DNA from 3 places in the Acholeplasma equirhinis genome. Region 3 is predicted to be linked to each of the others. Evidence: riboswitches for the same ligand, from Rfam matches in the RefSeq annotation. Region 3 holds a riboswitch; each other region holds the start of a gene.
The links. Region 3 has a riboswitch for cyclic di-GMP ahead of JV173_RS00640 (hypothetical protein). Riboswitches for the same ligand answer to the same signal wherever they lie in the genome.
Positions count from the first base shown of each region.

Region 1: linked by a shared signal. The riboswitch ahead of JV173_RS02895 (hypothetical protein) and the one ahead of JV173_RS00640 (hypothetical protein) in region 3 are both predicted to bind cyclic di-GMP.
Region 2: linked by a shared signal. The riboswitch ahead of JV173_RS02960 (hypothetical protein) and the one ahead of JV173_RS00640 (hypothetical protein) in region 3 are both predicted to bind cyclic di-GMP.

Region 1 covers NZ_JAFIDC010000001.1:631,927-636,227, reverse strand. The annotation lists gene JV173_RS02900 (hypothetical protein) at 1-1,739, opposite strand, end outside; gene JV173_RS02895 (hypothetical protein) at 1,752-2,342, opposite strand; cyclic di-GMP riboswitch class I at 2,386-2,463, opposite strand; gene JV173_RS02890 (sensor domain-containing diguanylate cyclase) at 2,637-4,154, shown strand; gene JV173_RS02885 (bifunctional metallophosphatase/5'-nucleotidase) at 4,209-4,301, shown strand, end outside.
Region 2 covers NZ_JAFIDC010000001.1:643,962-648,262, reverse strand. The annotation lists gene JV173_RS02975 (hypothetical protein) at 1-423, opposite strand, end outside; gene JV173_RS02970 (hypothetical protein) at 445-972, opposite strand; gene JV173_RS02965 (hypothetical protein) at 1,091-1,690, opposite strand; gene JV173_RS02960 (hypothetical protein) at 1,720-2,235, opposite strand; cyclic di-GMP riboswitch class I at 2,294-2,374, opposite strand; gene JV173_RS02955 (pseudouridine-5'-phosphate glycosidase) at 2,462-3,376, opposite strand; gene JV173_RS02950 (PfkB family carbohydrate kinase) at 3,378-4,256, opposite strand; gene JV173_RS02945 (peptidylprolyl isomerase) at 4,253-4,301, opposite strand, start outside.
Region 3 covers NZ_JAFIDC010000001.1:153,011-157,311, forward strand. The annotation lists gene JV173_RS00630 (DUF2357 domain-containing protein) at 1-1,065, shown strand, start outside; gene JV173_RS00635 (signal peptidase I) at 1,062-1,673, shown strand; cyclic di-GMP riboswitch class I at 1,666-1,745, shown strand; gene JV173_RS00640 (hypothetical protein) at 1,762-2,376, shown strand; gene JV173_RS00645 (hypothetical protein) at 2,390-4,301, shown strand, end outside.

The DNA of each region.
Region 1 (4,301 bases), 480 kb from region 3:
TAAGTACCAACTTCATTCCAAGCATTTGGAATAGAACCAGGTATCGTTTGTTGCGCGTTTGCTACATTTTGTACTCTAAATACACGAGCATTATAAACAACATGGTCATTCGCAACATAAACATTAAACCAACGCCATTCATTGGTATTGATTTGATTCCATGCGTTATATGCTGTGCCAGGTACGAACTGATTAGCTCTTGCTGCATCTTGTACTCTGTAAAGATTATTTTCATAATAAACAAAGTCACCTGCTAGATAAACATTTGTTGGATTATATTCATAAGTACCAACTTCATTCCAAGCATTATACATTTCACCTGGTGCTGACATATTGGCATTTGTTTCATTTACGACTTTATAGTATCTACCTTCGTAGATTGCATAGTTACCAACTTGATATGTTTTGAATGGATCATATTGATCTGAACCAACCATAACCCATGAATCAGGTTGTGTACCCGGTTCATACTGATTAGCTCTAGCTACATTTTGAGGTTTATAGTATGTGCCATTATGGTAAACAATATTTGTTGAAGTATATACATTTGTAGGTGAATAATCATTCGTATCGATTAAGTTCCAAGCATTGTACATTTCACCCGGAGCTGATATGTTTGCATTATCAGCGTTAACAACTTGGTAATATTTACCATTATATGTTACAAATTGATTTAGAGTGTATGTTGTATTTGGATTATAAGGTTGAATATTAACAACTTCCCAAGCAGCATTCGATGGATTTTGATTATTATTCCACTTTGCACGGTAAACTTGCCCATTGTATTTAACATATGAATTGATATCGTATTGAGAGCCTGCTTGATATTCAGGGAAATATACATTTTTACGTTGCCAGTTAATATTTCCAGCAGGACTTGCAGATTTATAATAAAAATCCATTACTTCATATATATAACCTTGATAATTAACTAGTGTACCCTCCGGATAGTTCTTATTTAAAACGTATTCAGAAATTGGTTTATTAAATGTATCCCAACCATTGAGTGTTGCTGGATTGTTTGCACTTGCATTTGTTGCATTTGTTACATAATAAAGACTTCCATTATAAACAACAACATCATTAACTGTGTATTTAATTGAGTTATCATAAGATCTTATACCAAAGTTATAACGTTCCCAACCCTTTAATGTTGTAGGGTTTGCTGCATCTTTTGCATCACCAACGTTGACAACTTTGTAGATAATATCATCATAAAATACATAATGATTTAATGAGTATTCAAAAGTTGGATTATATTCTAGAATGGCAAAGTTAAAAATTGTCCACCCTTTGCCGATAATTGGTGCTCTATCGTTTGCGATACCACCATTTGTCACTTGATAGAAGTTACCTTGATATGCAACAACTTCACCAGAATCATATGTATTTGTAGGTAAGTAAAACATTGAAATATCTTTAAATGCACCATAAGGTTGACCAGGAGGTGTCGTTTGATGATAACCACCATGTCTAATAACATAAATGACACCAGTATACCAAACAAGGTCACCTTCTTGATACACACCATTTGGGTTATATTCTGGTACACCTTCAGGTGGAACATCAATTAAATAGTTCCAAGAAGGAATTGAAATGTTATTATTGGTTGCAACATTTTGATCACCATTAATGACATTAACCCAATAAGCAAAAGAAACAGACGTCGTTAAAATACATGCCGATATGACAAGTGCTGTTACAAGAGATTTTAATTTATCAAATCTCAATTTATCCATCAAACTCTCCCCTTAAGATGGTTCTGAAACTGTAAAGATAACATCAAAAATAATAATTTCACCAACAATTTGATCGTAATCACTAATTGATTCTGGATTAGTTAGAGTAACTAAAACATAGACCATTACTGCATCACCATTGATAACTATTGTCCCCTGTAAGTTATCAAGAACAGACTCACCGGTTAAACCGATCGGTTCTGATCCCCCAACCTGATAACTTATATTCAACAGTGATGCAAGTAACTGATTGTTCGGTGTGACATTGTCAATTTGAACAATTAAATCAAACGAGGTTCCTTCAGGAATGATGGCTGAATCTTCATCATTCGTCCAATTAATTTCATAAGATAATAAAACATATTCAACTGCTCCAGGTTCTGCATCTTGTGCACGACCAAAAGGGACTAATTTATAATTAGCAGAACCTAAATATGAAAAATCTACAGTTGTTGTTGCATCTTTAGCTGTACCTACAGTTACACGGTTATTCTCAATTGAATAACCTTCATTTAAGTTTGTATACGTCCAAAATGCAAATGAAGTTCCCCCAACTAATATACAAAGCAAGATTAAAATAATGATTGGTAATCTAACTCTCATGTCACTTTTCCCCAAAAAAAGACAGCAGTTTTAACTTACTAGAAGTTGCAACTGGCTGTCTTAAATTAAAGACCCTATAGCTTTGCGTCCTTAGGTTGCCCTAAGTTTGCCGATTGATGTTTTTATTAAATAATTTTATCATAAACTATTAAAAGTAAAGCAAAATACACATTATAGCAATCATATACCCTATAAACAAGAACAGAGTTCTTTTTTTATAGTATCTAAATCATTGAAATTAGAAATATTTTGCTATAATCAATTTAACACATTTAAATCATGTAAGGGAGATATATGATTTTTACATCAATCATTGCAACCTGTCTGTTAATAGCAATAGCGACTTGTTTATTGTTAGTTCAATCGTATATTAAAGTCGGTAAAAAATACTCAGGGATAAAAAGTTGGATCACAGGTGTATTTTTACATACACTTGGTATCATTATTTCAATATTTTCAGATGCTAATTTAAAAGACTTCACTGTACCTATCAGTGGGATTTTAGTCTTAGGTGGTTTATTCTCAATATTAGTTGGAATTAATCGATTCTTTGATAAATTTACAAACTACTATGAAGAATCAATTTTAATGTTACTAGCAGCTATTTCTATTATTTATTTCAATTCGTTTAATATAAATATTACATTCTCGTTAATTGCATTAAATGTAGCATATTTAGCAATCTCATTAAAAGGTGCATTTTTCTTGTTAAAAAGTCGTAAGAAAGAAACTAATCATAGCATTATTATGACAGCTTCATTTATGTTTGCACTTGCATTTATTGCGTTAAGTAGAATTATTAATGCATTTTTTGCAGATAGTAACTCGACATATCATTTGGCAAATAGTACCGATTATAACATTATCCTTATTTATTACATTATCTTTACAATCATGATTATTAATTTAAATTTACTTATTAACGATAAATCATTCCAACAAATGGCTTATGAACAAAATAAATTTAAAACGATTTTCAGTCAATCACCACTTTCAATGATGATGATGGATTTAGAAACTGATATTGTACTTGATGTAAATGAAACACTTATCAGAGAGTTAGGATATTCGAAAAAAGATTTAATTGGAAAGCATTATTCACAAATTCGAATGTTTGATTTGGTGAAAGATCGACCGAATACTCGACAATTTGATGCAAATCCTCATGATGTTTTTAATAAAGAAGTTCCAGTGCTTAGATACGATGGAGAAATACTACATTCATTATTATCCATATCCATCGTTCAACAATTAGAAGAGACACTTAAAATCATTTCACTTACAGATATAACAGAGATTTATGAGTTAAAAGAAAAACTTGATAGATATGCATATTATGACTCATTAACTGAACTACCAAACAGAAGATTATTTATTAAACACTTTAATTCTAAAGTGGAAAATAGAGAAAGTTTTGCAATTGTTACGATTGATTTAGATGACTTTAAACAATTTAATGATCTATACGGTCATGATACTGGGGATGAAATCTTAAAAGAAATAGGAACAAGATTAAATACACTTGTTTCTGGAAGTAATTTTGCAGCCAGGTATGGTGGAGATGAATTTGTATTATTACTGCACTATCGAGGATATCAAGAAGAATTGACCTCTGAAATTCAAAAAGTTGCAAGCGTTTTAAGAAAAGAATTAAAAATTCAAAAACAAAGCATTCAAATTACAGCATCGATTGGTACTGCAATATTCCCACTTCACGGTCAAAATTTACGAGATTTAATGCATAAAGCAGATATTGCAATGTATCAAGTAAAGCACTTAACTAAAGATGATATGAAGATTTTTGAAGAATAGAGAAGTAATTCTCTATTTTTTTATAGTATAATAGTGGAGGAAAGTTGGTACATAATGAAAAAAATCATACTTATTTTATGTGCACTCATTATTGGTATTACAATAACTGCATGTAATGAAGAAATTACACCTGGTGTATATTTTGAA
Region 2 (4,301 bases), 490 kb from region 3:
ATCTGTAGAAATAAAGAGAAGTTGTTCAAGTAGATTAGAATCTCCAATATAGTTACCACTTATTTCATCATACCTCATCTCATATGTGCCAAGGAGATCATTAACTGAAAGTGTGATTGTTTCATTATTAGTATCAATAGATATCACACGATGAACCCACATGTAGTCTAAATTGATATTATTATGTGCAACAACATAATCTCCAGGTTCTAAATCATCAACATTAAAAGGTACCATTTTACCGATACCGACTTGAACTGTATTATTAACGATGGGTTGGTTGAATGGAACTGCTTGAATATGATTATACGAGTAGAAGAGATATTCATTCTGTGGTCCTAATAAAATCATAACAACCAAGAATATTTCAACCATAAAAAATAGCACAGAAAATACTAAAAGTAGTGCTCTAATGGATTTCATTCTTAGCCCCTATTAAAAAAATTATTTTGATTGTGGTTTTAATTTTTTAACCAAGATGACAGCTGTTGTTATTAATATGACATTAATAAGAATCACAGTTACACCAATTGGACTTCTTAAGAATCCAATAATATAACCTAATGCAGGTAATTTAGATTTAACAGTACCTAAATACATATCTTCAGTAATATCCCATTGATAGGATATTGCAGAACCTGAACTATGTACACGATAAGTTTTTTCTGTAGCTACAACTTCAGTCATGATCTTATAGACTTTAAGACCATCTGCACTACCGTAACCATCGAGTTCAAAAACAATTAGTTTAGTATTATCTAAAGTTTCAAAATCATCGAGTGTAACAATTAATGCATCACCTCTATCTAAAGAAGCATCTACACCACTGAATCCACCATATATTGCAAATCCGAATAAATTCATTGTTACAAATGGGAAATATAAGACGAAGACAATGAATAAACCTAAAAGACCTATAATGCTGTATAGGATGATACTTATTAATTTATTTGAATCTAACTTTTCCGCCATGTAAATACCCCTATTTATAATGGTAAAGTATATCTTTATCATTATTTTAGCATAATTTTATATTTTTATATGAATTGAAAAAGTGGTCTAGAGACCACTTTATTCAAATTCTCTTTAATTAGTCTTCAATAACTGTAAATAATACTGTGAATGTAATTTCTGAACCGAATAATGCTTTAGCATAATCTTCAGCATTTTCTTTAGTAACTCCTGGTAAATTTTCCATAGGTTCTAATAGAACAACTTTAACCCAAACAGTAACTGCACCACCGTTTCCTTCGATAGCATAATCACCATCACCGTTAAATGTACCATCATCATGTGTACCACCAATTTGGTAAGAAAGTGATACGTAATCAACTAAGATTGAACTGAGAGGATGATCAATTTCAAGATCGTCAAAAGCAACAGTTACAACACCAGTTTTTTCTGAATCTGCATCATTTGATTCCCAAACAACTTGGAATTTAAACATTACATATTCAACAGCATCATCTTCTAATGAATTAGCTGCTTGACCAGCAGGTACTAATACACCGTCAGTTTGACCAAGAGCAGAAGCACTAACTTCTGAAATACGACCAGTACCGATTGTAACAACATTACCATCAACATCTGCTTCTAATTCAATTGAAGCCCAATATGCATAAGAAATCCCTAAGGATACAACTGCTAGTAAGAATAAGACTGCTAGCATTAATTTTTGATTCTTTTTCATTATATACTCTCCCTTTTTTATTCTTAAAATTAAGAAACAACCCTAAAGTGCAAATCAAAGGTGATATTTTTACCCATGATTGCAGTAGCAATCTCACTTGTCGCTGGTTCAAGAAGTCTAACCTTGACAACTACTACGAGAACTTCATTCGAGATTAAGAGATTGCCGTTATTTGGAAGTTCAATAACAACTAAGTAGTTATATTGATCAGTTCCATCTAACAAAACATTTATGGCTGTGATGGTTAATCCAAGCTCAACACCTGGTAGTAATTCATCACCGGTTAAGTCAAGTTCGAAGATGAAGTGTATTTCATCAACTTCATCTGAATTTTTTACAAAACCTTGAGGGACAAGTTTTTTATTAAAATTTGATTCATCTTCTTTAAGATTTACAGATAATTCTGCTTCATGTAATGTATCAATTGATATATATACATTTGCATAATGGTCTAGCGCAGCCCAATATGAAAATGAAACAGATACTGTATATATGATTGCGATAACAAGTACAATGAGTAATGTTATACTCAATCTTTTATTCATACCTATGCCCCCATAGCCGTTACGAAAGAAAAAGCAGCCCTTGAAATCAAAAGTTTTGATTTGCAACTGGCTGCCACTGTAAAATCAGGACCCTATAGCTTTGCGTCCTTAGGTTACCCTAAGTTTGCCGATAAGATATGCTTAAATTCATAATTGCTAATATTATAATAAAAAATACTTTGATATGCAAACAAAATGCTAAATGCTGTTTATAAAATGATTCTAATTAGTATAATTTAGAAAGTTCAATTGCAATATCTGCAGCAAGTTTGGCATTGTTATAGACAAGTTGTATATTTGAATCTAAGGAAATACCTTTGGTTGATTGTTCAATTTTACTTAGTAGATAAGGTGTAATTTGTTTACCCTTTATATCATCACGTTCTGCTGAGAGAAGTGCTTTTTCAATTTCATTATTTATGAATTCTGGATCGAGTGAGTAGATATCTGGAATTGGGTTTGCAATTAAGACACCACCTGGTAGTGGAAGTGACCATTTAGTTTTTAATAGTGTTGCAATTTCATCTGCTGAATCTAATTGATATTCAAGTCTAAATCCACTTTTTTTTGTATAAAATGCTGGGAACTCATCTGATTTATAACCTACTACAGGAACACCTTTGGTTTCTAAATATTCTAATGTTAATCCGATGTCTAAAATAGATTTACACCCAGCGGAAACAACACAAACATTTTCATTTGCAAGTTCCTCTAAATCGCGTGAAATATCAAATGTTTCTTGACCTTTTCTATGAACACCACCAATACCACCTGTTGCAAACACTTTGATACCTGCCATAGCTGCAACTAAAATGGTAGCAGATACCGTAGTTGCGCCATTATAACCCTTTGCAATACAATAAGGAATGTCTCTTTTTGAAACCTTCATTACATTTTTAAGTTGACTTAATTTAGTGAGTTCAGTTGGTGTTAATCCAACTTTAATTCTGCCATCTAAAATAGCGATTGTTGCAGGTGTAGCACCTTGGTTTTTAATGATTTTTTCAAGCGTCATTCCGACTTCAACATTTCTTGGATATGGCATACCATGCGAAATTATTGTTGATTCTAATGCGACAACTGGTTTACCAAGTTTAAGTGCATCTAATACCTCAGGTGCAAAATCTATATATTGATTCATTTTATTTCTCCTTTACAAGTGAAATCACTTGATTTGGTTTAAGTTTTTTATAGACTGAATCTCTAGATTGTAGCGTAAAATGTGACATAATTGTTCCAGTTTTTAGTGGATCTAATTTATTGATCTCTGCATAGATTACTCCAGAAAAAAATGCATCACCACATCCTGTATCATTAATCATTCTACCCTCGTATGATTTATGATAGAAGTTTGTTACTTCATCACTAAAATGGTAAGCACCGAGTTTGCCCATTGTTAAATAAACATTCTTTATACCTTTATTGATTAAAATTTGACCAATTTGAATAGGATCTTCAAACATCGTTATTTTTTTTCCTTCAATGATATTTATTTTAATTGTATGAATTTTATTTAAATAAGGGATAAACTTGTGTGCTTTAGCACTACTTACTAAATCTACATAAAATGGTTTTTGATAAGCAGTCATAATATAGTCTAAAGTTTTTTCTGGAATATTTGCATCAAGAACTACAATGTCAGCTGCGTATATAATGTCATGATGCTTTTTGATCAGTTGTGGGGTCAATTTTGAGAGTTGTTCCATAGAAGAAACAGCAGTGACTAAACTTCCAGTTTCATCATGTATCGCAATATAACTTGCAGTTTGAGGTACATTTTGATATAAAACTTTTAAATTTATGTCACGTGACATATTTAAAAAATCTCTTGAATCTTCACCTAATACAGTAATCAATGTAGGATTTAAGTCAAGTCTTGCTAGATTTTCTGCAATATTTCTTGCAACACCACCCCAAGACTTATAAATAAATCCAGGATTAGAATCATACATCGTATGCGATTGATGCATATTGGCAAGAAAATCAATCGTGGTTGCACCGATAACTACAATTTGCTTCATACGTATTGAACAGGTTGAAGTGTATATGTATTTTCTAAAATTTCA
Region 3 (4,301 bases):
AAAGCACCAATTGTTAAAACACAAATTATTTTAAAGAATGTTGACTACAAAAACTGTTATATGTTATGGCAATATCTTGACCAATATAATAGTTTAGGTTATGAACTGATAAGAGATGAGAAACAAAAAAGATTCTCTGAAGCATACCGCAAGCATTTAAATCAAAATTCATTATTCAGCTTTGCAACATTAATGTTCCATGACAAGTTTAGAGAAAGCAATGCTAAACTTGACATGAGACGATTTAAAATTAAAAAAGCTGAAGCGATTAAGATTAATCCAGGAGACTTAGTCACTGATCCAAAAGAATACGAACTCGAAGATACGAAGATAAATGAGTACTACTTAAACAAAAACAAGCAAATCTTCAAAAAAATCATCGATGGTTACATGGAAACAGAAGACAAGTATGAAATAGCGCTTAAAAAGGCTTTAAAAGACACGATTGAAATTACAAACAGTCTGTATAAATCATACTTTGAAGTTGATGCGGATGAGGATGTCTTCGCTAGACTCATCCAACATACGGACCCTAAAGAAGATTTAGCATCTGCTGACCAAAAGTTCAAGATTGCACAACTTGTACGTGAAATTAAAGAACAAGATTTAAAACAAGCAATTGCACTTGAAAAGAAATGGTATCAAGCAGTTCTAAAATATCAAAAAGATTTCTTCAAATGGGTACAAGAAGAAAATGCTGACTTCTTAAAGAAAGAAGCAGATAAGGTTAAAAAGACTCACAATCTATATCTAAAACTTGAACGTAAGAAGATGTTAGAAGACTTAAGACTTCAAGTTGCTAAAGATAATGAAACGTTAACAGCATTAAAGAATAAATATCGTGATGCATATAAGAAAGAATCAGCAAGAATTGCTGAACAACAAAGACTTAAAGCTGAACGTGAACGTGAGCGTCTAAGAAAACAAAGAGATGCTGCGAAAGCTAAACTTGATAAACAAAAACAACGTGAACAAACTAAACAAGCTGCGTTTGTTAAGAAACAAAAAGAGAAGATTCGTACTTCTCATCAAAAAGCAATGGAGCAATTAAAAAAAGGTAAATGAAAAAGACCATAAACATCCTAAGTACCATCTTAGTGACATTGATCTTAATCTTCACCATACTATTTATCGCAATATCCGCAATGAGTTTTATATCAAGAAAACCTGTTGCAGTATTCGGATATAGTTATGGGGTCGTCGAAACTAATTCGATGTATCCAATGATTGTTCCAGGTGATTTTGTTTTAATTCAAAAACAATCATTTAGTGAGTATAACACTGGTGATGTGATTGCATATACTTCAGTTGAAAATGTAACAATCATCCACCAAATCATCGCGAAGGTTAGTTATGGTGTTGAAACAAAAGGTATTAACAATTCAAATTCAGATTTAGGAAAAGAAGGATTCATCACAGAAGATCGAATCTTAGGTAAAGTTGTTAACTATGGCGGTCATGAAATTGGTGCTATCTTAATTAATAACAGAGTCACTTTAATTACAATCAGTGTCATAATCATTGGAACTGGATTTGTTATTCAACTCATTAGTTTAGTTAAACAAATGATTGATAAACAAAAAGTTCAAAATGAAATTGATATAGATGCACTTAAAAAAGAAATTGAAAAAGAATTAGAAGAACAAAAAGAAACAGACAAAAACATAGATTAAAAGGCAAACTTAGGGTAACTTAAGGACGCAAAGCTATAGGGTCTTAATACAAAAAGACAGCCAGTTGCATCAGTAAAGGAAAACATTCATGAAAATGATTAGAAAGACATTGATCTTAATCTTATTCGTAATGATTTCAGTTGCTTCGATGGTAACTGGTGTTTTTGCTTGGTTTATTGGTTCACCTGGTGGTTTTGTAGAACCAATTAGTGGTGATCTAGAAACTGATATGACAATTGATATCCAAATTGACCAATCAGAAATCTTCTTAGGTGATAGAGTTCGTGATTTAGTTTATATTACAGATGAAGATTTTCAAACTGTTGGTTTTGACTTCTATGGCTACGGAGCAATCCTAGCAGTAAATCTTCAAAATTCTGGTGATCAAGCGATGAATGCTAAACTTGGGTTATATGCTCAATCTGCTCCAGATTATGGAATTTATGCTGGTGTTAATTCAGGATTCAAATATTTAGTTGTAGATAGCCCGTTTAGTGTAACACCGCTCATGTGGGGATTCCAACAAACATCTAATATGTTTGATGCAATGAATGCTCATAATGCAAATGGTGTATTAGTACCTGCGAATTCATCAAGTACAGCGTATATCATTATCTGGGGTTACTATGATGGTTTACCAAGTGGGCAAAAAGATATTTATCATGCAGTCGTATATAGAATGAGAATGACATTATTTGGTTAAAAGAGGTTAATTTATGTTTAGAAAATTAGGCATACTAATTTTATCACTAATACTCACCTTATCCACAGCGATAGGTGTTTATGCTTGGATGACTAAACCAACAGCAGGTATTGACCTTAATGTGAGAACATCAGAATTGTTTTCTGCAAGTTCAGAAATTAAAATTGGTAATACGTCTATCAACTCGTTACACAGTTACTATAATGCTGCCGATTATACAATTAATATTTCAGCTGCAAACATTACTGCAAATACAACATCTGGAGTCATGCCGATTACTATAGCAGTAGCAATTGACGCATATAAAAACATAAAAGTTAGAATTAAAATAGTTGAATATTGGACAAACAACTCAAATGTTTCAATTACAAGACCGAACGTATTCACATGGAATTATCACTCAAGTTACAATGATGGTGTTGATTCTGAAGGCTATTTTTATTACAGTGAAATGATTGTGAAGGATACATCAGATATCGTGAATGTGATTGATTCTGCGAATGTGAATACAACAAATATTCCTGCAGGTTCTACTGTTCGTCTTTCTGTAATTGTTTCTGCACTTCAAGGTAATAGAGAAGATATTTGGGAAAATGAAAACCATAAAATAAAATCATTTACTTTAGGACAAAATGCCAATAACCAAACCGTAAATGTCATCTTTAATGGTGTTGCAAATTCAGTTTACGGTCGTGGTGTTTATCTTGAGTTCAAAAACGTATCGAATAAGATTGGATTCCTTTGGCATAGTAGAGGTGGTATTACAAGACAATTAAGCCTACCTCAAGGAACTTATAATGTTTCAATTAATTTAGTTAATCACCTAGATTTCACAGTAACCAGAAATGGTAATGTGATTACAGTAAATATTCAATATGGTGATCCAGGAGAATGGGGATATGAAGACGTATTATTTGCACCATCTATGATTGCCGTATGGGAAACAGGCGTGACATATCCTTCAGGTGCGATTGTATATTATCGTGATGAAGACGGTAATGGCGTAAACGCAGGATACTATTCTGCAATTCAAAGTAACACGAATTCTCATCCAGACTCAGCAGCTTGGAACTGGAGAAAAATTTCACCATTCTACCAATCAGGTACGGTATATCCTCCTGGTACGATTGTATTCTATCAAGGGGCATTTTATATTTCAAAAGCAACTAATAGTGTCGCTCCAACAGAATTATGGGCATGGGAAAGACTTGATAGAGCGTTTAATGGTGGTAAAACCTACAAATTATACGATATTGTATTCCATAAGTATGGTGAAGAAACACGTTGGTTTATGGCAACAGGCAATGTGTCAACCGGCCAAACTGAGCCAAGAGATTATCAAGCATTCCGTCAATTAGGATTTAATTATTCTGCATTTAATAAACAAAAATATAGAGCAGGCGAATATGTAAAACATAATGATGCCTTCTATGTAGCAAATATTGATAATACTTATGCAGACCCAGCAGCAAATACGACTCAAGTATGGAGAAAACTTGGCCTTGTATGGGGAAGTAATCAAGTCAGTTATCCTCAAAATACAATTGTTTCTTACAATAATAACTACTATATAGCGACTTCAACCATTTCACAATGGGGTTCAACACCAGGTAGTGGTAGTTGGCAACTCATTACACATAGAGGTGATTGGTTAAATACAACAACAAACTATAATAGATATCAATCAGTAATATATGGTGGAAATAGATATTTCTGGAATCAAACAGGTAGTGCACCAGTTGGACAAGCACCAGATGTAACAGTTGGTTGGTGGTTGATTGGTGAAGCATGGCATTATAAAAATACATATGCACAACATGCATTAGTATTCCATAATGGAGACTATTGGGCTTTAAGATCTGGAACATCAACAAACCAAGAACCAGGTGTTTCTGGTGCTTGGCAATTATTATCAGATTTTTGGG